Regions from separate parts of the Streptomyces sp. NPDC001816 genome, predicted to be linked through region 1. Evidence: riboswitches for the same ligand, from Rfam matches in the RefSeq annotation. Region 1 holds a riboswitch; each other region holds the start of a gene.
What was found. A riboswitch is a leader RNA that binds a small molecule or an ion and turns the genes downstream of it on or off. The one in region 1 is predicted to bind cyclic di-AMP.
Positions count from the first base shown of each region.

Region 2: another riboswitch for cyclic di-AMP. It lies ahead of ACFYZZ_RS07835 (NlpC/P60 family protein); the one in region 1 lies ahead of ACFYZZ_RS38940 (NlpC/P60 family protein).
Region 3: another riboswitch for cyclic di-AMP. It lies ahead of ACFYZZ_RS21730 (M23 family metallopeptidase); the one in region 1 lies ahead of ACFYZZ_RS38940 (NlpC/P60 family protein).

Region 1 covers NZ_JBIATY010000015.1:170,684-180,241, forward strand. The annotation lists gene ACFYZZ_RS38920 (cobalamin B12-binding domain-containing protein) at 56-487, opposite strand; gene ACFYZZ_RS38925 (esterase/lipase family protein) at 713-1,573, shown strand; gene ACFYZZ_RS38930 (peptidoglycan DD-metalloendopeptidase family protein) at 1,828-3,324, shown strand; gene pcrA (DNA helicase PcrA) at 3,374-5,866, opposite strand; cyclic di-AMP (ydaO/yuaA leader) riboswitch at 6,130-6,303, shown strand; gene ACFYZZ_RS38940 (NlpC/P60 family protein) at 6,312-7,523, shown strand; gene ACFYZZ_RS38945 (tellurite resistance/C4-dicarboxylate transporter family protein) at 7,628-8,596, shown strand; gene ACFYZZ_RS38950 (hypothetical protein) at 8,600-8,953, opposite strand; gene ACFYZZ_RS38955 (NlpC/P60 family protein) at 9,371-9,558, shown strand, end outside.
Region 2 covers NZ_JBIATY010000002.1:467,553-477,110, forward strand. The annotation lists gene ACFYZZ_RS07830 (NAD-dependent epimerase/dehydratase family protein) at 1-574, shown strand, start outside; gene ACFYZZ_RS07835 (NlpC/P60 family protein) at 596-2,584, opposite strand; cyclic di-AMP (ydaO/yuaA leader) riboswitch at 2,595-2,766, opposite strand; gene ACFYZZ_RS07840 (DUF1996 domain-containing protein) at 3,098-5,068, shown strand; gene ACFYZZ_RS07845 (GNAT family N-acetyltransferase) at 5,198-5,830, shown strand; gene ACFYZZ_RS07850 (lipoprotein) at 5,852-6,547, opposite strand; gene ACFYZZ_RS07855 (class I SAM-dependent methyltransferase) at 6,642-7,319, opposite strand; gene ACFYZZ_RS07860 (flavodoxin family protein) at 7,405-7,863, shown strand; gene ACFYZZ_RS07865 (hypothetical protein) at 8,128-9,558, shown strand, end outside.
Region 3 covers NZ_JBIATY010000006.1:20,785-30,342, forward strand. The annotation lists gene ACFYZZ_RS21725 (aldo/keto reductase) at 1-548, opposite strand, end outside; gene ACFYZZ_RS21730 (M23 family metallopeptidase) at 622-1,653, opposite strand; cyclic di-AMP (ydaO/yuaA leader) riboswitch at 1,661-1,820, opposite strand; gene ACFYZZ_RS21735 (PP2C family protein-serine/threonine phosphatase) at 2,062-3,273, opposite strand; tRNA gene ACFYZZ_RS21740 (tRNA-Met) at 3,474-3,547, opposite strand; gene ACFYZZ_RS21745 (dihydrofolate reductase family protein) at 3,615-4,748, opposite strand; gene ACFYZZ_RS21750 (MarR family winged helix-turn-helix transcriptional regulator) at 4,824-5,354, shown strand; gene ribA (GTP cyclohydrolase II) at 5,501-6,136, shown strand; gene ACFYZZ_RS21760 (DMT family transporter) at 6,452-7,414, opposite strand; gene ACFYZZ_RS21765 (glycosyltransferase 87 family protein) at 7,652-8,923, opposite strand; gene ACFYZZ_RS21770 (DUF6087 family protein) at 9,260-9,550, shown strand.

The DNA.
Region 1 (9,558 bases):
TTCAGGCCGAAGCGGGGGTCCGGGGGCGGCAGCCCCCAGCGACCGCAACAACAGCTCAGCGCACCGTCGGCCCAACCGCCGGAGGCACACGCACGTTCTCCCGGACCCACTCCACGATCGCCGTGGTGGTCGCGCCGGGCGTGAAGATCGCCGCGACCCCCTTCTCCTTCAGCGGCGGAATGTCCTCCTCCGGGACGATGCCGCCGCCGAAAACGAGGATGTCCGCGGCGTCGCGCTCCTTGAGGAGGTCGATGACGGCGGCGAAGAGGGTGTTGTGGGCGCCCGAGAGGATGGACAGGCCGATCGCGTCGGCGTCCTCCTGGATGGCGGTGTCGACGATCTGTTCCGGCGTCTGGTGAAGCCCGGTGTAGATGACCTCCATACCGGCGTCGCGCAGCGCCCGCGCGATGACCTTGGCCCCACGATCGTGGCCGTCGAGCCCCGGCTTGGCGACCACCACGCGGATCGGACCGGCTGCCACACCCATCACTGCCTCCATCAAGCGACCACGGAAGCGGCCGCTTCCGTCCGTACCGACAAGTACCGCATATCTGGCACGTTCCGCCACCCGTCGGGAAGTGAACGAACGTTATCTCCAGCATCCCGCAACCGGCGGTTTTACGGTGCGCAGCGAGGGGGAAATCACACGGTGGGACATGAGGGCGCACGGGGGATCGAGCCGTCTCTCCGTGTGCCGACAGGAGGTCGGCCAATGAAGGTCACCGGGGTACTGCCACTCTTCCTGCCGCTGTACCGGCGCTTGTGGCCCGGCAGGCTGGTCGATCTGGCCGCGCTGTCCATGACCCTCCTCAAGGCGACCGCGCTCGAGGCCGCGATCCTGGCCGGCCACCTGCTGCTGTATCCGACCGGCCTCACCCAGGAGCGCCGCTCCCCCGCGCTCCCCGCCGGGGAGGGTGCCACCCGGCTGCCCGACCGGGCCGGACCCCCGGTCGTCCTGCTGCACGGCTTCATCGACAACCGCTCGGTCTTCGTCCTGCTGCGCCGCAATCTCGCCCGGAACGGCAGTCAGCGCGTCGAATCGCTCAACTACTCCCCGCTGACCTGCGACATTCGCACCGCCGCCGAACTGCTGGGGCGGCACGTCGAGGAGATCTGCGAGCGCACCGGAAACGGCCAGGTCGACATCGTGGGGCACAGCCTCGGCGGGCTGATCGCCCGTTATTACGTACAGCGCCTGGGCGGTGACCTGCGGGTGCGCACCCTGGTCACGCTGGGCACCCCGCACTCCGGCACCCGGGCCGTACCGCTGGCCAGCGCCCATCCGATCGTGCGGCAGATGCGGCCCGGCTCGGAGGTGATCGAGGAGCTGACCCGGCCCGCGCCGGGCTGCCGGACGCGTTTCGTCAGCTTCTGGAGCGATCTCGACTCCGTGATGGACCCGCCGGAGACGGCCTGCATCGACCACCCCGACCTGGACGCCCTGAACGTCCGGGTGACCGGGATCGGCCACCTTGCGCTGCCGGTGCACCCCGCGGTGGCGGCAGGAATACGCGACGCGCTCGACAACACCCTGCACGAGGAACCGCTCAGCGACGGCCTGACGGTGGCCTGAGGGCGGCGGCCGACGGGCGGTCGGGGCGACGGCATGGGCGCGGCACAGCCGGTCCACAGGTGACGCACGGTCATCCGACATCGAACACTCTTCGAACACAAGGCCAAACTCGTGTCCGTCGTCCGCCAAAACACGGCTGATTGCCCGTTTCCGGCCCACGTGAAACCGGCCGAAGATTGTCGCGCCCGCGTACCGCCGGGTACAGTCGCCGCACTGCTCTGGCAGCCCCTGTTGTCGAGGCGAAAGAGAAGTTGGTGAACGATCGTCACCCGTCGGGGACCATGACCACCCCGACCCCGGCTTCCGACGCCTCCGCCGCGCACTACGCGCAGTACTACGGGGTTCAGGAAGCCCAGTACGACGACCTCACCACGTACGGCGGCTACGACGCCACAGGTTTTGCGGGCTGCACCACCGGCACCGGATCCTTCGCCACCGACCCGCTCTTCGGCAGCCTCCCGGGCAACGAGCAGCACACCGGCACGTACGGCACCACGCAGTGGCAGACCGGCACCGGCCAGACCCTGAACTACGACCCGTACGCGGCCCAGCACCACGCCGCCTACGACTCGGGCGTGTACGACAACACCGCCTGGTCGGTCCCCGCGCAGCCCACCGGGAACGACATCAGCGGCCAGTGGGACGCGAGCGCCTGGCTCCAGCCCGACCAGTCCGCGGCCGCCGACCCCACCCAGCAGTGGGAGTGGGGCACGCAGTCGTTCGAGACGGGCACGTACGACGCCACCCAGTGGAACTCCGACGGCGCGGCCGCGCCGCACGAGCAGCTTGCCGAACCGTTCGACCACCAGGCCACGGCCGCCTTCGAGCAGGTCGGCGAACCGTTCGACCAGCAGGCCACCACCACCTTCGAGCAGGTCGGCGAGTTCACCGAAATGCCGTCCGAGGACGGCGAGTTGGGCGACACGGGCGAGCTGCCCGCCGTACCGTCCCTGCTCGACGACCAGGAAGAGGTCACCCCGGCCCCGGCGACCCGCGCGGGCTCCCGCAGTGCGGCGCGTTCCCGGCGCCGTACGCCCCCCAAACGCTCCGCGCTGCTGACCGTCGCCGTGCCCTCGGTCTGTGTGATGGGCGTCGCCGGGATCGCCGCCGCCTCCGTCGGCAGCCTGACCGACGGCAACAAGGACACCACCGCCACCGCCTCGGACGCGCACGCGGTGAAGCCGTCGGTCGCCAACAGCAAGCTGGACTCCCAGCTGCGGACCCTCTCCGCCGGCGCCGACGACTTCGCCGACCGGGCCAGCCGGACGCAGGAGCGCATCGACCTCAAGGCGCAGCAGGAACTGCAGCAGAAGAAGGCGGCCGCGGAGGCCGCGCTCAAGGAGCGGCTGCGTCCCAAGTTCGCGCTGCCGGTCTCGCAGCACGGGCTCAGCGCCTACTTCGGCCAGGCCGGCGTGAACTGGATGTCCGTGCACACGGGCATCGACTTCCCGGTCTCGTACGGCACCACGGTCATGTCCGCCACCGACGGCGTCGTCTCCACGAAGTGGAACAGCGCCTACGGCAACATGATGATCGTGACGGCGAAGGACGGCACGGAGACCTGGTACTGCCACCTCTCCAGCTACCGCGTCGCCTCCGGTACGACCGTCAAGGCCGGAGACGCAATCGCCTACTCCGGCAACTCGGGCAACTCCACCGGCCCGCACCTGCACTTCGAGGTACGGCCGGCGGGCGGGGCGGCCATAGACCCCCTGCCGTGGCTGCGCAGCCACGGCCTGGACCCGACCTGAGCCATTGACGAACCCAGCCCCGCCGATCCGGCGGGGCTCACTCGTCCCCCTACAGCTTCTCCACCGGCGCGTACCGCAGCAGCAGCCGCTTCGGCTTCCCGTCGCCGAAGTCGATCGTCGCCTGGGCCTTGTCCTCCACGCCCGACACCGCGACGACCGTGCCGAGCCCGAACTGGTCGTGGGTGACCCGGTCGCCGACGGCCAGGGACACGACCGGCTTCTCGGAGGCCCGCCGGGTGGCGAACCCGGACGCGCCCGCCGCCGACGAGCGGGAGCGGGACGAGGACAGCGAGGCCGCGATCCCGGAGGCCGGCCCGGAGGACACCGGGGCGGCGGCTCCCGTCCGCTTCCACTCCATGTGGGTGGCCGGGATCTCCTCCAGGAAGCGGGAGGGCGGGTTGTACGACGGCTGGCCCCAGGCGCTGCGCAGCGTGGACCGGGTGAGGTAGAGCCGCTCCCGCGCGCGTGTGATGCCGACGTAGGCCAGCCGCCGCTCCTCCTCCAGCTCCTTGGTCTGGCCGAGGGCGCGCATGTGCGGGAAGACGCCGTCCTCCATGCCGGTCAGGAAGACGACCGGGAACTCCAGGCCCTTGGCGGTGTGCAGGGTCATCAGGGTGATGACGCCGGAGCCTTCCTCGTCCTCGTCGGGGATCTGGTCGGAGTCGGCGACCAGCGCGACCTGCTCCAGGAAGTCGGACAGCGCCACCGACTCGCCCTCGCCGCGCTCCTGCTCGAACTCCAGGGCCACGGCCGCGAGTTCCTGGAGGTTCTCGATACGGGTCTCGTCCTGCGGGTCGGTCGAGGCCTGCAACTCGGCCAGGTAGCCGGTGCGTTCGAGCACCGCCTCCAGGACGGTCGCCGGTCCCGCGCCGGACTCCACGATCGTGCGCAGGTCCTCCATCAGCGTGTTGAACCGCTTGACCGCGTTGGTGGACCGCGCGGCCATGCCGTACGCCTCGTCCACGCGCTTCAGGGCCTGCGGGAAGCTGATCTTCTCGCGCTGGGAGAGGGCGTCGATCATCGCCTCGGCGCGCTCGCCGATGCCCCGCTTGGGGACGTTGAGGATGCGGCGCAGCGGCACCGAGTCCTCGGGGTTGGCGAGGACGCGCAGGTAGGCCAGGACGTCCCGGACCTCCTTGCGCTCGTAGAAGCGGACGCCGCCGACGACCTTGTAGGGCAGGCCGACGCGGATGAAGACCTCTTCGAAGACACGGGACTGGGCGTTGGTGCGGTAGAAGACGGCGACGTCACCGGACTTCGCCTCGCCCGCGTCCGTGAGGCGGTCTATCTCGTCGGCGACGAACTGGGCCTCGTCGTGCTCGGTGTCGGCGACGTAGCCGGTGATCCGGGCGCCCTGGCCGGCGTTGGTCCACAGGTTCTTCGGGCGGCGGGACTCGTTGCGCTCGATGACCGCGTTGGCGGCGGACAGGATGGTCTGCGTGGAGCGGTAGTTCTGCTCCAGCAGGATCGTCGTCGCGTTCGGGTAGTCCTCCTCGAACTGGAGGATGTTGCGGATGGTCGCGCCCCGGAAGGCGTAGATCGACTGGTCCGCGTCACCCACGACGCACAGTTCGGCGGGCGGGAGGTCGTACTCGCTGGGCGGGGTGTCGGCGTCCTCGGGGGCGTGCTCGCCGGTGCCGACCAGCTCGCGCACCAGCGCGTACTGGGCGTGGTTGGTGTCCTGGTACTCGTCGACCAGGACGTGCCGGAAGCGGCGGCGGTAGTGCTCGGCGACGTCCGGGAAGGCGCGCAGCAGGTTGACCGTCGTCATGATCAGGTCGTCGAAGTCGAGCGCGTTGGCCTCGCGCAGCCGCGACTGGTAGAGCGCGTAGGCCTGGGCGAGGGTCTTCTCGAAGCCGTCGGCGGCCTGGGCGGCGAAGTCCTCCTCGTCGATCAGCTCGTTCTTGAGGTTGCTGATCTTGGCGCTGAAGGACTTGGGCGGGAAGCGCTTGGGGTCGAGGTCCAGATCGCGGCAGACCAGGGCCATCAGGCGCTTGCTGTCGGCGGCGTCGTAGATGGAGAAGCTCGACGTGAAGCCGAGCTTCTTCGACTCGCGCCGCAGGATCCGTACGCACGCGCTATGGAAGGTCATGACCCACATCGCGTTCGCGCGCGGGCCGACGAGCTGCTCGACGCGCTCCTTCATCTCGCCCGCGGCCTTGTTGGTGAAGGTGATCGCGAGGATCTGGCCCGGGTGCACGTTCCGCTCGGCGAGCAGGTGGGCGATGCGGTGGGTGAGCACACGGGTCTTGCCGGAGCCTGCGCCGGCGACGATGAGCAGCGGGGAGCCGGCGTGGACGACCGCGGCGCGCTGGTTCTCGTTCAGCCCCTCCAGGAGCGCCGCCGCGTCGAGCGCGGGGCGGGGCGCGCCGTCGCGGTAGTACGCGTCCCGGTCCGGCGGTACGTCGAACTTCCCGCCGAACAGATCGTCCGGAAGCGGCTCCGGAGCGTGATCGTCCTCGGGCGGCGGCGGGGGCTCCTCCTCGCGCCCGCGAGGGGCCTGGAGGTCCGCCAGGAAGCTGTCGTCAAAGAGGCTGCTCATCGCTCTCCGAGTCTAGGGCGCCGCACCGACAACCGGCTGCCGTCCCGGGAACATGGCTGGTTCGGAAAAGACGGGTCCTTCGCACCCAGGACGGCCGAACAGCCCCTCACACAGCGGAATCACCCTGTGACACGGGAGCGATCCCACACCCAGGTCACGAAAATGTATCGGACATATCGTGCACCAACCTTCACACGAGACACACCAGTTGGCTAGGTTGCGGGGCGGGCCGCACGCCCCCTTCCGGCGAACGTCGCCGATCCGCGCGGCCTCCGCCGAGTCCGGCGCGCCCCCGCACGGTGCCCGGAGCCGGGGACCCACCGACCTTTGGGGTGAATCGGCACACGTCCCGTCCCGGGACGAGTGCCGTAGGGCAAACCTTCCGACCACCCGCCCGAACCCGACAGCTAACCCGGTAGGCGGCACATGGAAGGAGTCGCCTCCCTTGGCGTCGCACCGCAAGTCGCGCCCCGCGGGCACACTCGGAGCAGGTTTCCGCACCCCAGTCCTCGCCACCGCCGCCCTCACCTCCGTGGCCGTGCTGTCCCAGACGGCCGACGCCGCTCCCGCGGCCGATGGAAAGCCGAGCCTGGAGGAGGTCGAGAAGAAGGTCGACGACCTCTACCGCCAGGCGGAGTCGGCGACCGAGAAGTACAACGCCGCCAAGGAGCAGACCGGCAAGCAGCGCACCCACATCGACAGCCTGCGCGACGAGGTCGCCCGGCGGACCGCCCGGATGAACAAGGCCCGCGAGGAGCTGGGCACGTTCGCCGCCGCCCAGTACCGGACCGGGGCCGCCTCGTCCGACACCGCCACCTTCCTGCTCGCGGACAGTCCCCAGGACTACTTCGACCAGAGCCAGCTGATGAACCGGCTGACCTCGCGACAGAAGAGCGCCGTCGACGATTACGTCACCGAGCAGGCCGCGACCATGAAGAAGCGGCAGGAGGCCGCCAAGAGCCTCCAGACGCTGTCCGAGTCGCAGAACGAACTGCAGACCGCCAAGGCCACCGTCCAGAAGAAGCTCGCCTCCGCGCGCGAACTGCTGTCCCAGCTGACGGCCGAGGAGAAGGCCCGGCTGGCGGCGATCGAGCGGCAGAAGCAGGAGGAGGCCGCGCGCAAGGCCGCGGAGCTGGCCAAGCAGCAGGCGGCAGCGGCCAAGTCCAAGGAGGAGGCCCAGGCCCAGGCGCAGGCGAGCGGTTCGTCCACGTCCAGCGGCTCGTCGACCTCCGGCGGCTCGTCCAGCTCTGGGGGCTCGACCAGCTCCGGCGGCTCGTCGACGTCCTCCGGGACGTATGCCACCAAGGCCGAGAAGGCGATCGCCTTCGCCCGCGCCCAGATCGGGAAGCCCTACGTGTGGGGCGCCACCGGACCAGGCTCGTACGACTGCTCGGGCCTCACCCAGGCCGCCTGGAAGGCCGCCGGCGTCTCGCTCCCGCGCACCACCTACGACCAGGTGAACGCCGGCACCACGGTCTCCCTGGCCAATGCGCAGCCCGGCGACCTGATCTTCTTCTACGACGACATCAGCCACGTCGGCATCTACATAGGCAACGGCATGATGATCCACGCCCCCAAGCCGGGCGCGTACGTCCGCGAGGAGTCGATCTACTACGGCGGCGAATCGATCATCCACAGCTTTGTCCGACCCGCCTGACCACCCCCTTCGTCCAGCCCGACCGTCCCCTTTTCGAAGTTTCGAGCGCCACGCGCGCGCGTGGCCTCCGCGCCCCGCCCGCGCGGCTGCCTAGCATCGGGCCCATGCCCGGCATCTCAGCTCTGCGTACGTGGTGGGCGGGGCGTCCGCCGGCGGCGGGTGCCGCAGTCATGGCGACCGGCATCGTCTCGGTGGGCCTGCATCTGACGGGCCCCGAGCCGGTGTCCCGGGTCTTCCTGTGGCTGGCCTGCGTCGCCTGGGTGGCGCTGGCCGCCGACTTCCTCGTACGGCTGGTGGCGCAGCGGGAACGCTGGGTGGCCGAGGCGCGCAGCCCGGGCTCGCTCACCGCCGTCGCCGCCACGGCCGTGCTCGGCGCCCGGTTCTCGGCGCTCGGCCGGCAGACGCCGGCCGAGGCGGCGCTGGCGCTGGCCGTGGTGCTCTGGCCGGTGCTGCTGTACCTGGTCATGCAGCACTGGGAGCGGCACATGCCGGGAGCGGTGTTCCTGTGTTGTGTCGCCACACAGGGGCTTGCGGTGCTGGCGGCCACGCTGGCCGCGGCCGAGACGACGGCCTGGCTCGCGCACGCCGCGCTGGTGCTGTTCTGGCTGGGCCTGGTGCTCTACGGCCTCGCCCTGCCGCGCTTCGATCCGCGGCAGATCCTCGAGGGGGCCGGGGACCAGTGGATCGCGGGCGGAGCACTCGCCATCTCGGGGCTGGCCGGGGCGAAGCTGCTCGCCGCCGACGGTCCGCGGCTGTACCTGTGGAACGACGACGACCGAGGCGTGCTGCGGAACGTGACGGTGGCGCTGGTCTTCCTGGACCTGTCCTGGTACGTGGTCCTACTGGCCGCCGAGGTGGCCCGGCCACGGCTGCGCTACGACATGCGGCGCTGGGCGACGGCGTTCCCCATGGGGATGACCGGGGCGGCCACGCTGTCGGTGGCGGCCGCCGTGGGCATCGGGTGGCTGAAGGGGCCGGGGCGGGTGCTGGTGTGGGTGGCGGTGGCGGCCTGGGTCGCGGTCGCGGCCGGCGCGGCCCTCGCGGCCCGCGCCGGGATCAGCGGACGGCGCTGAGCGTCACGTCCACAGCACGGCGATGAAGATGTTCGCCGTGGTCAGCAGGCCGACCAGCCCGAAGAGGCTCTTGTCCACCTTCTCCTCGTCGCGCTTCACGTAGACCAGCCCGAGGATCACGATCAGCAGGGCGAGCTTCACGCCGATCTTGACGGTGTTGAGGTGAGCGCCTTGGGCCTGGTTGAGGCCGACCAGGGCCACACCGGTGACCAGCATGGTGAACGCGCCGTGCAGCATCGCGGGGACGAAGCGGGCCGTGCCCTGGCCCATCGCCTTCGTCTGGGTGAGGAAACCGCCGAGCAGCGCGGCGATGCCGATGATGTGCAGGCCGACGAAGAGATGGATGAGTACGTCCATGAGCCCGGAGCCTAATCAGGGGCCCGGGAGCCCTCTGTCACCGGGCTCGCCGGGAGCACCGGTGCATCCTGCATATATGCGCCCCATAGCAGCACATGGCTCCCGTGTGTCCCACATTCCGCGCATCGGTCACCACGCTACGTGAAGGCGGCGACTCCATACCGGCAATCCGGTCACATGCGGTCACTATTCGATCGCTCGAAGCCAGTTCCGCACTCCGCGTTACCGGCCCGTCACACTCGGGTTTAGCGTCCTCCCCCAGGTGACCGGCTCCCCACCGCCGCCCGGGCCAGGGGCGGCAGTCGGGCACCACCGCCGAGAAAGGTCCGGCGGCGGCCCGCTTCCCCTGTGCGGGCCGTCGCCGGACGCACCGCTCGTTCGGTCGCAGGAGTCCTACGGAAGGACGTGACGGTCCAGGTGGCAGCGCACCGCAAGCCCCGACAGCGCTCGCTCGGCGGAACCACGGCCCGCACGGCCGTCACCTTCGCCCTGGCGGGCGCGGCCACCGCCACGGCCTTCGACGGAACCGGCCACGCCGAGCCGCAGCTGACACCGACGCAGGTGAAGGCCAGGGTGGACAAGCTGTACCAGGAGGCGGAGACCGC
Region 2 (9,558 bases), on a different contig from region 1:
GAACAACCCCTACCACTACGCCAAGACCGTCGCCGAACGCGCGGCCTGGGACGCCGAGGCGGCACAGGACCGCTGGCGCATGGTGTCCGTCAACCCCGGCCTGATACTGGGCCCTTCCCTCACCCCCGCCTCCGAGTCCGGCAGCCTCTTCCTTCTCGACGAGCTGTTCAAGGGCTACTTCTGCTACGGCGCCCCTGACTTCAGCTTCACCACGGCCGACGTACGGGACGTGGCCGACGCACACATCGCGGCCGCCGAGAACCCCCGGGCCAAGGGCCGCTACATCGTGGCGGCCGAGACGATGACGTCATTCCACGAGATGGCACGCATCATCCGCACCCGCCACCCCTACGACCCGCGCCTGCCGCGCACCGCGCTCCCGCACTGGCCGGTACGCATCCTGGGCCCCTCCTTCGGCCTCACCCAGGACTACATACGCAAGCACCTCGGCATCCGCTTCCGCGTCGACAACCGCCGCGGCATCGACGAACTGGGGCTCACCTACCGGCCGGTGGCACAGACCCTGCTGGACCACTACGAGAGCTGGCGCGCGCGACGGCGGCGGCCGGGCTGAGGCGGGCGCCCGCCCACGGCCTCACGCCGGCCGGATCACCCGGTGGATCGCCGCCTCCCCGGCGCCGTAGATCGACTCCTCGCGGATGTACGACCCCGGGCCCGGCGCATGGATCATCATGCCGTCGCCGGTGTGCAGGCCCACATGCCGGTCGTCGTCGAAGAAGAGGACGAGGTCACCGGGTTCGAGAGCGGCCAGCGTGACCGGCGCGCCCCCGAGCGCCTGCTGGTGCGCGGCCCGCGGCAGCGTGACCCCGGCCGCCTTCCACGCCGCCTGGGTGAGGCTGGAGCAGTCGTACGAGTCCGGCCCCGTCGCACCCCACACACACGGCTTCCCGATCTGCGCCCGGGCGAAGGCGATGGCCTTCTCGGCGCGTAGGGCGCGGGGTGACTGGGGGGTGGGGGGTGCGGGCGCGGGCGCGGGCGCGTACGAGCCTGTGTTGGTCGTCGGGGTGGCGGTGATGGGTGAGGTGAAGGAGCCGGTGTCGGTGGGGAGGGGGGCGGCTGCGACAGGGGGTGGGGTGAAGGTCGCGGCGCCGGCGGTCACGGGTGCCGTGAAGGACCCGGTGTCGGTGATGGCGGGCGCGGCGAAAGCCCCGGTGTCGGTTGGGAGGGGTACGGCGAAGGATCCGGTGTCGACGGTGAGCGGCGCGGCGAAGGTGCCGGTGCCTGTGTCGGTCGGGAGGGGTGCGGCGAAAGCCGCGGTGTCGGTAGGAAGCGGCGCGGCGAAGGAGCCTGTGTCGGTTGGAAGAGGCGCGGCGAAAGCCCCGGTGTCGGTTGGGAGGGGTACGGCGAAGGACCCGGTGTCGACGGTGAGCGGCGAGGCGAAGGTGCCGGTGCCGGTACCGGTGCCGGTGGTCGGAAGGGGCGCGGCGAAGGACCCGGTGTCGGTCGGAAGCGGCGCAGCGAAGGACCCCGTGTCGGCCGGAAGAGGTGCGGCGAAAGCCCCGGCGTCGGCCGGAAGGGGCGCAGCGAAGGACCCGGTGTCGGCCGGGAGGTCCGCAGGCAGCGGCGCGGTGAAGGAGCCCGTGTCGGTCAGAGAGGCTGTCGCGGCCGGACGGCTGAAGGGCTCGGTGCCGGCGGGAAGCGCGGTCGCGCCGAGCACGGTGGCCGTCTCCTGCGCCGGGAACACACCGGGTGCCGCCCACTGCGGTGCCCGCCACTGGTCCTCGGTCGGCTGTGGCGCCTGACCCGCCGCGGTGCCCAGGGCGTCCGGCGTGGGAGTGGGCTGGGCGGCCGTGGTGCGCAGGGCGATGCCGCGGGACAACACGTCCCGGGCCGCGGCGAGTTTGCGCCGGTTCTCCGCCTTGGACACGGCCGGGGCAGGACGCTGCAACCCGGTGGCGGGGGCGGGCAGTGCCCGGGACTCCTGCTGCGGGGTCGACGGGGCGGCGGGGAGAGCGGGGAGAGGCAGGGCGGCCGGCTGCGCCGAGGTGCGGCCCGCCGGTTCCAGCATGGCCCGGCTCGGCAGCTCGACTGCGGCTCGGTCGGGGAGTTCCAGAGCGGTGCGGTCGGCCGCTACCTCCATAACCCGGCTGGTCAGTTCGGGAAGGGCGCGGCTCGTCAGTTCGGGGACGGGCCGCGCGGCCAGCTCTGCGGCAGCCCCACTCGGCAGCTCCGGCAGCGCACGGGCACCCGTCCGCCCCGAAGGTCCGGCGGGCAACTCCGGCAGACCCCGTCCGGGTGTGTCCCGGTCACCACCGGGGCGATCGCCGCCGGCTCGGTCCGAGGAGCGGGCCGGGGCGGCCTGCCGGTCGGGCATCCGGTCCGCCGGCAGGACCGCGGGTACGGACGGGCCGAGCTTGGCCCGCGCCCCGTCGAACCACTGCTTGGCCACCTCGTCGAGGGCCGGATCCGAGCGCCGGGCCGGCCGCTTGGCCAGCGGAACACCACGGTTCCGTGTCGCCCGCGCCATGGCCCGTGTCGCGTTGAAGTTCCCCGTCTCGTCCTCGGCCCGGTCGTAGAGGGAGCTGATCCGCTGCCGAACCTCGTCGCGGCTGTCCGTCGCCATGAAGGGACGCACTCCTTCCGTGCTCCGCCTACCGAGTCAGCTGTCGGGTTCGGGCGGTCGGTTCCGGAAGGCGTGCCCTACGGCCGCCGCCCGCAAGGGCGTTGGCCGATTCACCCCGAAGTCGGTCGGGTCCCCGGCTCCGGCCGCACTCCACGGTGCACCGGATTCGGCGGAGGCCACGCGGCCCGGCGTGGTTCGCCGGGGGAGCCGTGCGGCCTGGTCGTCAACCTAGCCAATTTGTGTGGCCCGTGTGAAGGTTGAAGTGCGCAATGTCCGATACAGATATGTGATGTTCGTCTTGCCATTCGAGATGAGTCACTCTCCGGGTGGCGCGGTCCCTATGAGATTCTGGTGAATCCTCGGGACGCCTGAACACTCGGGCGCTCGGATCCGTATGGGGCGGGGGATTTCCATGCCGAGCCGCTCGACAGACTCAGAGGTACTTCCGTGGGACGCAACACGCGCAGACGCCCGACCCGTGCACGACGCGCGACCTTCGCAGCGGTCGCCCTGATGCTGGGCGGAGGCGGGCTCGTCGCGGCCAATGTCTACGCCTCGGCCAGCGAGGGTGCATGGGGCGGGGGCGGCGGCACCGACGCGACCGGACAGGTCCGCTCCGCGGGCATGGCCACGATCGACTGCCCGGACGTCGGCAGCCGCCTGACGACGGTGCCGGACGGCGCCCGTGAGGCCGTCGACGGCGAACTCGCCCGGCTGGACCAGCAGATCGCGGCCGCGTACCAGCAACTCCAGGCGTCGGCCGAGTCCGTCCGCCAGGACCCCACGGCCGCGGACGAGCCCATCATGAACCCGCTGAAGGAGAAGCGGTCGGCCACGATCGAGCGGATCGCCGTCGCCATCGACCAGGTGGGTGACCGGCCGGAAGGACTGGAATCCCTGGCCGCCTGCACCCTGCGCCCCGCCCAGGACGGCGCGGGCGGCGACACCGGCAACGCCGGCCAGGGCGGCGCCGCCCCGAGCGAGGGAGCCCAACAGGGCACCGGCCAGGGTCAGAACGGCGCCGGCCAGGGCGGCAACGGACCCGTCGCCTCCGACTACGCGGACATCACCTCCGTACAGCCGAACGTGCCGAACCCGCCCCAGCAGGACGACGCCTCGCGCGGCACGTTCACCTCCGAGTGCGGTGTCAACGCAGGCGGGCTGTTCAACTCCGACAACGTGATCGTCGCGCCCGGTGTCTCCAACGGCGCCCACCACTTCCACGACTACATCGGCAACCAGTCCAACAACGCCTTCGCCAGCGACGAGGACCTGGCCGACGCCGAGACCAGCTGTGTGGACCAGGGCGACAAGTCCACGTACTACTGGCCGGTGCTGCGGCTGCAGAACGGCAAGCAGGAGCGGGACGCCGGCGCCCCGGGCGGCGGCACCGAGGGCAACGCGGGCCAGATCGTCACGGCCAAGCAGGTGACGCTGACCTTCGTGGGCAGCCCGCGCGGCAAGGTCACCGAGATGCCGCGCCTGCTGCGCATCATCACCGGCGACGCCAAGGCCTTCGTCAACGGCCCCGCCAACGCCAACGCCTCGTGGAGCTGCACCGGTTTCGAGGACCGGCAGCTGAAGGACAAGTACCCGCTGTGCCCGTCCGGCAGCGACGTGGTGCGCACCTTCCACTTCCAGAGCTGCTGGGACGGCCGCAACATCGACAGCGCCAACCACCGCACCCACGTGGCCTTCGCCGGCCCCGACGGCTCCTGCCCCGAGGGCTTCCGGGCGATCCCGCAGCTGGTTCAGCGCATCGTCTACGGCGTTGCCGCGCCGAGCCTGAACGACGGCGGGCGGACGGTGCCGTTCTTCGCGGTGGACTCCTTCCCCGAGCAGCTGCACAAGCCGGTCACCGACCACGGCGACTTCATCAACGTCTTCGACGAGGGCCTGATGCGCGAGATGGTCGACTGCATCAACTCCGGCCGGACCTGCGGAGCCCGCGGTGGTGACGACTCCGGTGCCACCACGGCCCCGAGCCCGAGCGACGACACCGGTGCGACGGACGCCCCGGGCACGGGAACCGGCGGTGCCACGGCCGACCCCGCCACGAGTGCCCCGGCCGACCCCGCCCCGGCCTCCTCCGACTCGACGCAGGAGCCCAGGACCTACACGACGACCTCGCCGGCGAACACCACCAAGCACGACAAGCCGGCCAGGCAGGACAGCCAGTCCTCCAAGCAGGACGGCCGGACCACGCAGGACAGCGAGGGCAAGCAGACCGCTCCCGCCAAGGCCGACAAGGCCGCCTCGACCGCGCCGTCCGACTCGGGCGCCGGCGAGGTCGGCCAGGCCACCCAGACCCCTGCCGGCGGTCAGGCCGCACAGGCGCAGCCCCCCGCCGACCAGACCGAACCCCAGGCCGTCCAGGGCGGCCTCGCCGAGACCGGCGCACACCTGTGGCCCGCGGCCATCGGCACGCTGCTGGCCCTGTCCGGCCTCGTCATGCTGCTCCGGGCCAAGCGCCTGCGGTACTGATCGCTACTGACCGCACGTCACGGAACGACGCAACGGCGGCCCCACCCTCCAGCGGTGGGGCCGCCGTTGCCTCGTCCGGAGCCCGTCGGCCCCTTGTGGGAGCGCTCCCATCCGCAGGAGGATGTCCACATGCCACCCACGGACACCCGCCCCGCGATCCGCCCCTACCGCCCCACCGACCGCGACGCGGTCGCCGACATCTGCGTCCGTACCGCGCACAACGGCGGCGACTCCCGCACGCTCTATCCGGACCTGCGCCTGATGCCGTCGATCTTCGCCGAGCCCTACTGCCACCTGGACCCGGACCTCGCCTTCGTCCTGGACGACGGCGAAGGCCGGGCAGTGGGGTACGTCGTCGGTACGGCGGACACCGAGCGGTTCGTCAAGGACTTCCGGCGGATCTGGATCCCCCGACTGGTGGACCGCTACCCGGAACCCACCGCGCAGCCCCGCACGCCCACCGAGGAGATGGTCGGCCTCCTGCACCGCCCGGAGCGCATGCTCGTACCCGAACTCGCCGCCTACCCCGCCCACCTGCACATCGACCTGCTGCCGCCCTGGCAGGGGCGCGGACACGGCCGCCGGTTGATGCACACGCTGCTGAACGCCCTGCACGCGCAGGGCGTTCCGGCCGTCCACCTCGGCATGGTCACGGTCAACACGGCCGCCCGCGGGTTCTACGACCGGCTCGGCTTCCACGAGATCCCGGTCGCGGACGCCGGCCCGCTCACGTATCTGGGCCGGACCACGACCCCGGACTGAGAACCCGCCCGGCGGTGCCCGTCAGAGGACGCGCAGGGTCTGCTTGGCGAGTTCGTACGCGGGCAGCATCGCGTTGTGCTCCTCGGTGTCCATCCCGCCGAGGTGCAGCACGACCGGGCCGTCGGGCGTGGAGACCGCCAGGGCGCTCTCCTTCTTCGTCTCCTCCAGCAGCTTGCTCGTGTAGAGGTATTCCACCTCCACACCGGACAGGCCGGTGGCCGTTTTGAAGGAGCGGTACTTCTCCTTGCTGGTGTTGTCCTCGGCGGCGACGAACTGCCGCAGGACGGTGCGCGCGTCGGCGTCGCCGGGCTCGCCGGTCCACACCCGCAGGAAGCCGATCTTGCCGGCGGGCTTGGCGTCGATCTCACAGGCGGTGGTGACCGGGCCCTGGCGGAGGAAGGCGTCCGCGAGTGCTCCGTTCACGTCGCCGTCCGAGCCCTTCGACGCCTTCGACAGCTCCTTCTCGGCGTCGATCCCCTTGGGTTTCCAGCTTTTGGCGATGTCGAAGCTGACGGGCAGTTCGCAGGCCGACCCGGCGGCGCCGACGGTGCCGCCGCGCGCCGCGACCGCGCTCTTCGCCCCCGCGCTCCCGGCGGCCGACGGGCTCCCCGACGCCTTCGCCTCCCCGTCCGGCGACTGCGAGCAACCTCCCAGTACCGCCGCAAGCACCACCGCCTGGACCACCCGGCCTCGCACGGACCCCACCCTGACCTGCACTGTCTTCTCCCCTCCTGTTGAGCGCGGCCACTGTAACCGAGGGCGCCGACACAGCCGTACGCAATAAAGGGGGCCAGTGAAAAGGGAGGGGCGCTCAGTCCCCGTCGCGCCGGCAGTGCAGGAACAGATGCGGCTCGGGTACGGCGTCGGGATGGGCCGGGGAGAACGTGGCGTGCTCCTCGGACAGGACCGTCAGGCCCGCCCCGGTCACCAGCTGCGTGAAGTCCCCGGCGGCGAAGCTCGTCACCCGCACCGGCTGCCCCATGAACACCGCCTCGACGGCCTCCACGTCGAGGGGCACGGTGGCCAGCACCGCGAGCCCGCCGGGCCGCAGGGCACGCGCCATGCGGCCCACGACGTCCGACTGCTCGGCACGGGACATCTGCAGCAGCGAGAAGTACCCGCACACCGCGTCGAACGAGCCCTCCGCGAGCGGCAGTTCACGGATGTCGGCCAGCCGGAACTCGGCCCCGGGCACCTGCCGGGCGGCGATCTCGACCATCACCGGGGAGACGTCGACGCCCAGCACGCTGTGGCCCGCCTCGGCGAGGGTCTGCGCGGTCGGCCGTCCCGTCCCGCAGCCCACGTCCAGCACCCGGCTGCCCGGCTCCAGCCGGTCCAGCAGCCGGCGGAGCGAGGCCCGGTGCGCCTCGGACGACGCGAACGCCTTCTCGTAGTCGAGACCCAGTGCGTCGAACACCACGGCTGCCGGTGCCCGCTGATCGTCCTCGCCCAAGACTGCTCCTCCCGTGTCCGACCAGGTGCCCGGCATCGTCGCACTCCCGTCCCGCAGCCCACAATGCCAAGCGCCGGGCGGCGTTTGCGGACCGCGGCACCCGCAGGGCAGGGTTCGGAACGTGCCTACCTTGCTGATCGTGCATCACACCCCTTCGCCCAACTGCCAGGCCATGTTCGAAGCCGTCGTCTCCGGCGCGACCACGCCGGAGATCGAGGGCGTCCGCGTCGTACGGCGGGCCGCCCTCGCCGCCACCGCCTCCGACGTCCTGGAAGCCGACGGCTACCTCCTCGGCACCCCGGCGAACCTCGGCTACATGTCCGGCGCGCTCAAGCACTTCTTCGACCAGGTCTACTACCCGTGCCTGGACGAGACCCGGGGCCGGCCCTTCGGCTACTACGTCCACGGCGGCAGCGACGTCACGGGCGCCGTCCGCGCCATCGAGGCCCTCACCACCGGCCTCGGCTGGCGCCGCGCCACCGAGGCGGTGACCGTCACCGGCGAACCCGGCAAGGCCGATGTGCAGGCCTGCTGGGAGCTGGGCGCCACGGTCGCGGCCGGGCTCATGGCCGAGGACTGAGGGTGAGCGTGAGCAGGTGACCGGTGCGCACCGCAACGCTGCCCGGGAGCGGAGCCCGTAGGCCATTCGGGTGTCGGGCGGACGTGGTCACGGCACCCGGTCCAGGCCCAGCCGCGCACGGTGATACCGGACCCGGCACACATCCTCTACCTGGACGGACGAAGGTGCGGGCGCGGTGCCGCTGGCCGACGATGAGGAGGGAGACCGCGTCCCCGGGGCGCGGTCGTGCACCGTCGAACGTCGTCGAGCCCGAGGGAGCGCCGCATGGGAGCGGACGGCCACATACGCGGACGGACCGCCCAGGACGAGCAGGACACCGAGGAGTTGCTTCGCCGGTGCGCACGGGACGTGATGGACGTCGCCGAAGGCATCCGCGAGGTGTCCACACGCACCAGCACCGCGCTGTTCGCGCCGGCCCTCACCGCCTCCGCGCGCCGCCGTCCCCGTACCGCTCTCGCCGCCCGGTGGGCACTGCTGCGGGCCCTGACGAACAAGGACGGCCTCGGCGGTTCCGCGATCACCGCGCCGAAGGGCATGGGCCAGGTGCTCGGCGTGGCCGGCGAGGTGCTCGGCCGGGAGAGCCTGGCAGCGCTGGTGGCCGTCACCTCCCTGCGCCTCAGGATCGCCGCCGTGCTGTTCGACCACCCCGAGTTCGAACGCGACCCGGGTATGCGCCGGCTGATGGCCGCGGTCACCGCCGACCGCGACCTGGAGGCCGTACGCTCCCTGCGTGCCCTGTTCAGGGACCACGGCGCCCAGCGTGCCCTGTCCGGGCTCGCGCCCCTGATGGCCGAACTCCTCGCCGTCCGCGCCCTGCTCGACGAGGACCCGAAGAACGACGAGCCCGGCCGCGGCACGTCCGCCGATCCGATGTACGGCATCAGCGCCGCCCATCTCGCGGGCCTGGACCGGGGCGAGGGAGCGGCCGAAGCCGTCGACCTCTGCGACCAGGAGCGGCAGACCGTGGCCACCGAAGGCTCCCTCCTCGGTTTCCTGCGCAACATCGAGGTGGTGTCCGCCAACGGGCGGATCCTGGTGCAGAACGTGCGCGGCCCCGACGGCGTCGTCCGGTACGTCGTCCAGGCCCCCGGCACGGCGCCCGGCCGCCCCCGCAACGACTCCCCGCAGGACTTCGCCGGCGCCTGGCGCAACCTCTTCCTGACCGACTCGCCCCACACCCGCTCGATCCTGCTCGCCCTCGCGGACCACGGCATCCCGCGCGGCGCCGACCTCGCCCTGATCGGGCACGGCGAGGGCGGGATCGCGCTGATGAACCTCGCGCAGGACGAGGAGTTCTGCCGCGCCTACCGGGTCACGCACGTGATCGCGGTCGGTGCCCCGGTCGACGACAAGAGGCCCGCCGACCCGCGTACCTGGGTCGCCCGCATCACCAACCAGCACGACATCGTGCCCGTCCTCGACGGCCGGGACGCCGGCTCCGCCTCCGACCCGCACCCCAACCGGTACGAGGTCGACTACACCGGACCCACCCACGAGTTCCCGCTGTGCCACATGCTCCGCGAGTACATCGAGCACCTGCGCACCGTCATCCCCGAGGCCCGCAAGAACGTCGACGAGGCGCTCGCCCCCTACCGCGGCCCCGTGGTGCGCACCCAGGCCTACCGGCTCAAGGACCGCGCCCACCCGCCCGAGGGCTACCCCTTCCTCACCGTCCCCACCACCCCACTCCCCACC
Region 3 (9,558 bases), on a different contig from region 1:
TGGGGCTGGAGGGCGACGTACCGGGCCAGGCCCTCGCGCTCGGAGAAGTCCAGGGAGGCCTGGAGGCGCTCCGGCGAGATGTTCGAGGCGGCGATGTGCCGGACCTTGCCCGCCTTCACCAGCTCGTCGAGTGCACCGATGATCTCCTCGACGGGCACCTCGGGCTTGTCGAAGTGCGTGTAATAGAGGTCGATGTGGTCGGTGTCCAGGCGGCGCAGGGAGGCGTCGGCGGCCGCCTTGATGTTGGCCGCGGTCAGGCCCTGGTACTGGGGGTGCTGGCTGACCTTGGTCGCGATGACGACGTCGGAGCGGTTGCCGCGGGCCTTCAGCCACCTGCCGATGATCGTCTCGGACTCCCCGCCCTTGTGGCCCTCGATCCACGCCGAGTAGGAGTCGGCGGTGTCGACGAAGTTGCCGCCGGCGGCCGTGTAGGCGTCGAGGACGGCGAAGGAGGTCTCCTCGTCGGCGGTCCAGCCGAAGACGTTGCCGCCGAGGGCCAGGGGGAAGACCTGAAGGTCGGATGAGCCGAGTGTGCGCAGGGAAGTCATGCTCTACGACAACACCGGCGGTGAATGATCGCATTCCGCTGCCGGTGCCGAGTTCCCGCAGGAGAAGGACGTGTCAGGGGGCGAGGCCCTTGTCGCGCAGCCACGCCATCGGGTCGATGCCGGTTGCCTGGCCGCCCGGGTGGACCTCCAGGTGGAGGTGCGGGCCGGTGACGTTGCCGGTGGCGCCGACACGGCCGATGACGTCGCCGGTGCTGACCTTCTGCCCGACGGAGACGCCGATCGAGGACTGGTGGCAGAACCACAGCTCGGTGCCGTCGTCCAGGGTGAGGACGGTGCGGTAGCCGTAGGCGCCGGCCCAGCCCGCCTGAGTGATGGTGCCGCTGTGGATGGCCTTGATGAGGGTGCCGGTGGGCGCGGCGAAGTCGAGGCCGGTGTGGTAGCCGGAGGACCACATCGATCCGGGCTGGCCGAAGGTGCCGGTGATCGTGTACGAGACGACCGGCAGCTTGTACTGCTTGGCCAGCGCGGCCAGGCGCTCTTCCTCGGCCTTCTTCTTGGCCGCGGCCTCCGCCGCCTTCTTGGCCTCGGCGGCCTTGGCTGCGGCTTCCTTCTGCGCCTTGGCGGCCGCGTCGGCGGCCTGCTTCTCGGCGGTGGCCGCCGCTATCGCGGTGGCCTTGCTGTCGGCCTTGCTCTGCTGCTGCTCGGCCTGGGCCATGATCCGGTTGCGCAGGGCCTCGCCCGCGTCGCTCTGGTCGCTTGCGGCGTCGGTCGTGCCGACGTTGGTCAGCGAGGCCGTGGTGGCCTTGGGCGCGTCGGAGGAGGAGCCGTCGTCGAACAGGGAGCTGACGGAGTCCAGGTCCGGCATGGAGATGGAGACCGGCGGCTTGCCGGTGTGGGCGCTGGCCATGCCGCCCGCGCCGACGGCGGCGATGACACCGACGCCGAGGACCGTGGAGCTGCGGGCGAGTCCGCCGCCGCGCTGCTTGCCCACGCGGTGCCGACCGCGTACCGGCCGGATGGACTCCTCGGTGGGGTTCCACTCCTCCCAGGGGCCCTCGTCGGTGCTCTGAGCGCCGAAGTAACCGAAGGTCTCGGTCTCGCTCGGCATGAACGGGGCTTCTGGGGCAGGCCGGTTGGACGCCACGAAGGCGCACTCCTTTCCTTCCTCCGCCTACCGGGTTAGCTGACGGGTTCGGAGCAGGAAGGTCTCCTACGCGCGTATACCTGCCGTGCTTCCACGGCGGCATCCGCGTGATTCACCCCAAGGTGGTGGTTCCCCGGTTCCCTTGCGGGATTCGGCGCGTGCGCACGGAGCCGCCTCTTGTGACGGCTGGGACGACCGCGCTGCGTTATCGAACGTTAATAGACCCGGACGTCAGATTCCAAGCCGTTCTGCTTGATCATTAACGTTTTTCGGGGCGGACGTAGGCGTCAGGACCGGTGGAAAACGGGCGAGTTGACCGGCGTCCAGGAGTCTCGGCAGTTTTGATGGTGTCTCAGATGTTATGCGGAGGGCTTCCGTCCGATCACCTTGGGTGACACTGGCGGGTCGTCAGGGCCGCCGTACGGCCAGCAGCGCCATGTCGTCCGTCATCCCGCCCCCGGAGTGCCGGCGCACCTCCGCGGCGAGGCGGCCGAGCAGCGCGCGGGGGTCGGGGAAGCGGCGTCCGGCGAGCCGGCGAAGGGGGTCGTAGAAGCGGCCGTGGGCGTCACGGGCCTCGGACAGGCCGTCGGTGTAGAGCAGCAGGGTGGCGCCGCTCGGGAAGCCGGACTCGGTCGCGCGGTCGGGCCACCGGCCGAGGTCGGCCATGCCGAGCGGCAGCGCGGGTTCGTGCGCGGCCAGGGTGCGCAGGGTGCCGTCGTCGTGCAGGAGCAGCGGTGGCGGGTGGCCGCGGTTGACGATCCGGACGACGCCGTCGTCACTGCCGCCGCTGCCGCCGTGCGGGAGTTCGGCGAGGACGGCGGTGGTGAAGCCCTCGAAGGCGTCGGTCCCGTCCCGCCGGGTGCCCTCGCGGGCCAGCGCCCGCTCCAGCCGCGCGGCCACCGCCTCCAGCGTGGTCTCCTGCTCGGCGGCCTCCCGGAACGCCCCGATGACCACTGCGACGGCGGCGACCGCGTCCATGCCCTTGCCGCGTACGTCCCCGACGACCAGCCGTACGCCGTGCGGGCTGTCCTGCACCGCGTACAGGTCGCCGCCGATGAAGGCGTCCTCCTGTGCCGCCTCGTACCGGGCCGCGATGTCGAAGCCGGCGATGCGGTCGTCCGGTTCGGGCACGACGGCTCGCTGGGCGGCCTCGGCGATCTCCCGGGCGGAGGCGAGCCGCTGGTCGCCGAGGCGCAGGACGCGGTTGATGGCGGCGGCCAGCACGGCGACCGTGGCCACGGTGACGATCTCGGTGATCGTGTGCACGTCCGTGGGGGGACCGGTCCGGGTGGTGACGACGACGGTGGCGACCAGGGCGGCGAGTCCGGTGAGCAGCGTGGTGCGCAGCGAGGACAGGGGCGCGGCGATCAGCGGGGCGGCCGTGAAGAAGGGCACGGCGGTGAAGGCGCGCGGCGTGAGCAGGTCGTACCCGATCCCCGCGGCGACCAGGAGGGCGGGCAGGGCGCGGGCCAGGGCGCGCGGGGTGGGGTGGCGGCCGCGGCGCCGGCCCGACGGCAGGGGCGCGCGGTCCGAGCCGGGGCCGGGGTTCGGGGCGCGGTCGCGCGGGAGTCGGCTGCCGGCCCTGGCGTACGGGCTCTCCTCCAGCTCACCAGGGCGCACTGCTCTTCTCCCGTGTCCTTGACCTGCGTCCAGCGTGGCGGGAGCGGGGAGGGCGGGCGACCGCTGTGGACCGAGCGGATGACAGACTGTGACGTATGCCACTCGGCGTTCTGCCGCAGAACTGCCTCGGCCGTCCACGAAGGAGCCGGGAAACACTCAGGGCCGGAATCCATTGCTGGATTCCGGCCCTGAGCCTTCAGTAGCGGGGACAGGATTTGAACCTGCGACCTCTGGGTTATGAGCCCAGCGAGCTACCGAGCTGCTCCACCCCGCGTCGTTGTGTCTCAAGCATACGTCATCCGCAGGACACGATGCACACGGGTTTCCCGCGGGGGTGCCGGTCAGGGCAGCAGGTGGGCGTTCGGCTCCTTCGCCAGGCTCTCGTACTCCGGCAGCACCACGGCCGCCACGCCCGCGCTCTGCAGCATCCCGGTACCGTCCGCCGCCGTCACGAAGGTGTCCGGCTCCCGCCAGGCCGTGACCACCCGCCGTACGCCCGCCCGCAGGATCAGCTCGGCGCAGGGGGCGGGGCGGGAGGCGCGGCGGGTGCAGGGTTCCAGGCTGCTGTAGACGGTGGCGCCGGGCAGCCGCGGGTCGGCGGGGTCGATCTTCGCGAGGGCCGCCTCCTCCGCGTGCACCACGGGGTCGCCGCCCTCGCGCGAGTGACCGCGGGCCAGCTCCGTGCCGTCGGCCGCGACCACCACGGCGCCGACGCTGAAGGCGGTCTGCGAGGGCGGGCACAGGGCGGCGAGTTCGCAGGCGGTGCGCAGCCAGTGGCGGTCTGCGGCGACGGGTTCCGGGCCGGTGCCGGGTGCGGTGGGCTCGTAGTGCATGAGGACGACGTCCTCGATCCGGCGGGTCTCGGTGAGGCGGAGCCGGCCGCCCTGGTACGCCCCCGGGCCGAACAGGCGCGGAGCCGCCGGGTCGCCGACGAACAGCGGGGCGAGGACCAGCTGGAGTTCGTCGGCGAGGCCCTGCTGGAGGAGCTGGGTGTGGACGGTTCCGCCGCCCTCGACCATCAGGCGGCGCACCCCGCGCACGTCGTGCAGGTGCTCCAGCAGGGCGCGCCAGTCGAGGTCGGGGCCGAGGGAGACCACGTCGGCGGTCCGGCCGAGGGCGCGGGCGGCCCGCTCGGCGCCCTGGTCCGTCGTGTACACGAGCTTCTCGCCGCCGGTGTGCCAGAAGTTGGCGGCGGGGTCGAGGTCGCCGGCGGCAGTGACGGTGACCTTCAGCGGGTATGCGGGCCGGCCGGCGGCGGTGCGGGCCGCCCTTCGCTCGGGCGAGTTCACCAGCAGGCGCGGGTTGTCGGCGCGGATGGTGCCGGCGCCGATCAGGATCGCGTCGACCGAGGCCCGTACCTCGTCGACCCGGTCGAAGTCGGCCGGGCTGGAGAGCAGGAGCCGGTCGGGTCCGGTGTCGTCCAGGTAGCCGTCGAGGGAGACGGCGGCGGACAGCAGGACGTACGGGTACGGCATCGGCGCGGTCTCCCTGGCGAGCGGTCACGAACGGGCGATCTTGGTTCAAGTTTGAAACAAACCTACACTGGTGGCATGACGACCCGCTGGCTCACCCCCGAGGAGCAGCGCGCCTGGCGCGCCTACATGGCCGCTTCCCGGCTTCTGGAGGACGTGATCGACCGGCAGCTCCAGCAGGAGTCCGGCATGCCACACCTGTTCTACTCCGTGCTGGCCAACCTCTCCGAGGCACCCGACCGGCGCCTGCGCATGACCGACCTCGCCGAGACGCTGAAGATCACGCGCAGCAGGCTGACGTACGTGGTGACCCGACTGGAGCGGGACGGGCTGGTGCGGCGGGAGGAGTGCCGCTGGGACAAGCGCAGCAGTATCGCGGTGCTGACGGACGCGGGGACGGCCGTGCTGGAGCGCACGGCGCCCGGGCATGTCGAGACGGTCCGCGCGACCCTGTTCGACCGGCTCACACCGGAGCAGGTGGGACAGCTGGAGGAGATCTGCACCGGGATCACGCGGGGGCTGCAGGGCGACGACAGCGAGGCCGGGGCGGGTGACGTCCCGTGGCGGCGCCGGTCGTCCTGCTCCTCGTCCCGGCCGGCCGACTCCTGAGTCACACAGCCAGTCGCAAGCCGAGTCACACGCCGAATCACACGCCGAATCACACGCAAGACCAATTGCTTTAACTTTTAAGCATGAGGTAGGGTCCCTACGACCGACTGCTTCAAATATGAAGCAAGCCCATCCGGAGGACCCGCATGCCCGACACCCCCGCCGCCACGCAGCGCGCCCGCGTCCGGGTACCGCTGCACTTCCACGACGGCTACCGCGTCGACGCCGAACTCGTCACCTTCCACGGACTGACCGACGGCCAAGAGCACGTGGCCGTCGTCCTCGGCGACCCCGGCCCCGTCCCGCTGGTCCGGCTGCACTCCGAGTGCCTGACCGGGGACGTCTTCGGCTCGGCCCGCTGCGACTGCGGTCCCCAGCTGCGCGAGGCAGTCGAGCGGATCGCCGAGCGCGGTGGCGTCCTGCTCTACCTCCGCCAGGAGGGGCGCGGCATCGGCCTCTACAACAAGCTGGACGCCTACGCCCTCCAGGACCAGGGCCTCGACACCTACGAGGCCAACGCCGCGCTCGGCCTCCCGGAGGACGCCCGCGACTACACGGCCGCCGCGCAGATGCTCGCCGCCCTCGGCATCGGGGAGCTGGACCTCCTGTCCAACAACCCCGACAAGGCGGAGCAGTTGCGCTCGCTCGGTGTCGTCGTACGGGACCGGGTGCCGACCGGCGTCTTCACCACGGCCCACAACGTCCGCTACCTGCGCGCGAAGGTCCTGCAGACCCAGCACACGCTGCCGCTGGGGGAGCTGACGGAGCTGAGCGCGGGCTGAACCGCGAGCCGGCTGCGGGTGTACGGAACCCGGGCTTGGGGGTCTCGACGGTGTCGGGTTCGCCGAGGGGGGTGAAGGTCTCGACGCCCCGCACACCTACCGCGGCTCGGGCACCGGAACCTGGCACCTGATCATGACGGTCCACCTGCCGCCGGGCGCCCTGCCGGGTCCGGGTCCGGTCCCGGAATGACCGGGACCGGACCGAAGGAGAGCCCGGTGGCTACCGGCCCCGACCGCCCGGTGACTACTGGCCCCGCCTACCCGGTGACTTCCGGCCCCGCCTACCGGCGACCACCGGCCTGGCCTACCCGGTGGCTACCGGCCCCGGCTACGTGCGCCGACGGGAACGGCCAGAAGGACCAGGCCCAACCCCAGGACGGCCAGCCCTCCCCACGACGCGGCCGGCAGGCGTTCGCCGAGGAGGGTGACGCCGAGGACCGCGGCCACGGCGGGCTCGGCCAGGGTCAGCGAGGTGGCCACCGACGCCGGGGTGCGGCGCAGGCCGTGCCCGAAGAGCCGGTAGGCCAGGTAGACGGTGAACACGGCGAGGTACACCGCGACCGCCGCACCCCGGGCAGTGGCGAGCCACCCCGTGCCGACGAACACGACGAGCGGCAGGACGAGCAGCCCGGCCGCGCCGAACAGCACACCCATCACCGCGCCGGACGGGTGCCCGCGGGCGATGAGCCTGCCGCCGACCAACGCGTAGACGGCGTACGACAGTCCGCCGCACGCGGCGAGGACGACGCCCGTCGGATCCATCGGCGTGGCACCGCCGGTCAGTTCGGGCCCCAGCACCAGGAGGGTGCAGCCGAGCACGGCGGCCACGGTGGCGCCGGTCCAGCGTGCGGTCGGCCGGGCCTGTCCGGTGATCCAGGCCAGCAGTCCGGCGAAGACCGGCGCGCTGCCCAGCGCGATCACGGTGGCCACGGCCACGCCGGTCCGGGCCACCGCCGGATAGAAGGTGACCGGATATCCGGCCACCGCCGGCGCGCCGAGGACGAGCAGCCACCGCTCGCCGCGCGTGCAGGAGGCGGGCAGCGAGCGGGCGCCGCGCGAGGTGAGGAACAGCAGGATGCCGCCGAGGGTGAGCCCGGCGCAGCCGATGGCCGCCGCCGGTGCGCCGGCCGGTGCCAGCGAACTGGCGGTCCCGGTCGTGCCCCACAGCACGGCCGAGGTCAGGACGGGAGCGGGGCCACCGAGAAGCCCCGCGCGAGAAGGACGCGGGCCGGCGGCGGCCGGGCGCGCGGGAGTCAGAGGGGTGGTGCGGTTCGGCACAGTCGTGAACTTCCGTCGTCGAATGTCGTCTGGGACTGGATCCGAAGCGGGCACACGACAACGACAGGCCCCCTCGCCGCCCTATGGGTCGGCCGGGGCCGGAAAACAAACCGTCAGTGTCTGCGCCCGGTCAGGCGCAGAGCGGCGGCAGAACGACGTGCCAGTAGGAGTTCACCCCGTGATGGTACCGGCGGGAGGCGGATGTGCCGAAGGTGCCGGATAGGTCGGTGCGGCCCGTCAGGCCCGCCAGTCGGCCGCCTGGTCCGTCCCGTGAGGCTGCCCGTCGGGCACGTCCGCGGACAGGGCGGCGGCGAAGCGGGGCCATGTCAGCAGGACGATCGGGTAGATGGCGTAGCCGATGCGGGTCGCTGGGGACAGCGCTATCGCCAGGGTCAGACCGAGTGCCAGTCGGTCGGCACCGGCCACGGCGCTCCGTGGCGGGCGGATCAGCAGCGAGAGGCCCACAGCCGCGGCACTCAGTGCGATGAGTGCCATCGTGACCGCTTCGCCGTGCGGGACCAGCACAGCGATCAGATGCCCCAACAAGGGGCTCTGCGCGGACGATGCGGTGGGGCCGAGACCCAACGGGTAGAGGACGACGTTGCGGTAGAAGGCAACGCTGTCCACCAGGGCCACGGGCAGGACGGTGATCAGGGCGATCCCCACGGATCCCGCTGCGCACTTGAGCGCGGCTCGCCGCCCGCCGCGCACCGCCAGGACGGCGACGAGCACCGGGATGGCAGGCCAGGCGGTCCACTTCAGCGCGGCCGCCGCCCCCAGGGCCAGCCCGGCCCGTCCGGCATCGCCCCGCTGCGTGAAGGCCAGGGCCAGGCACATCAACCCGATGACCGGCGGGTCCACACCGCCGATGGTGAGCGGCAGCGCGACGACAGGACATGCGATCAGCCACAACACGCCCGTCCTACCGGTGACCCCGCGCGGGGTGCCGACCCGACCGGCGTCCGTTTCCCGGCCGCTCGCCAGCACCCGTATCGCGCCCGCTACGGCCGCCAGGAAACCGGCGAGGAACCACAACCGGGCGCTGGTGAACGGGGTGTCGCCGAACAGCATGTGCGGTATGCCGAAGCACGCCATGCCGGGGAGGTAGGGATTGAAGTCCCGCACCATGTGCGGCGTGTGGTGGTACGGGCTTCCGGAGGCGAACAACAGGTCGGCCGCCCGTTCCACAACGCCGACCTCCATCTGCTCCTTGCTGATCACCGTCAGGTACAGCAGGGGCACGACGACCGCACCGACGACCGCGACCACGGCGGGCGCCGGCGCCCACGGCACGGACGACCTCGCCGCGACGAGTGCGGCGCAGCCGTAACCCAGTGCGGCGGCCAGCCCCCACGCTTCCTGCGAGGTGTCGGCGGGCGACAACAGGCCCACCACGAGCGCGGACACGGCACAGACCACCAGCACGGGCCAGTCCCACCGCCGCCCGGCACGCGGCGACCCGCCGGTGGCTGCGGTGCCCGACTCCCGTGCGTCAACGGCGGTTGACATCAGGCACCGGCCTTTCGCCGGATGCGGACGACGGGGTCGGCGGCATGGTGCCGCCGCTGACACGTGACGGACCCGGCGAGGCCGAGCGGAGGGGGGTTGATGATCACGGCGCACCCTTGCAAGTTGGTCTGTGCACGTCACGTCATCAACAGCGGCTGTACGCGATCTTCACCTCATGGGTACCCGCGGCCTCCGACGCGGCGAGGCGGTCGGCCTGGAAGAGAGCGAAACTCGCCTCCGGGTTCCGTCCGACAGCCGTCCGGCTCGGAAATCCGAACGGCCCGCAGTGGCCGCTACCCTCCTGACACAGCCGCCGCAGACGCGAGGAAGGCCAGAATGGACGACGAGCCGCTGAGGAACTGGGCGGAACGCCGCGACGCGAAGATCGGCCGACTTCGCGCCGTACCCGTCGTCTCCGGCGACGGCCCCAGGGCATCCCACCTGAACCCGGAGGCACCACGCGCCATCGAGCGCTGGAACGGGCACATGTGGGAGCCGTACGGGTTCGCCGCCAACCTGGCCGAGGCCAAGGCCGTCCTGTACCCGGAAGCCGGCGAGCCGCCGCCCGCAGGCCCGGTGCCGAAGCCGCTCGGCTCCGGCACCGGTAAGCACCGCAAACCCCGGTGAAGGAGGCT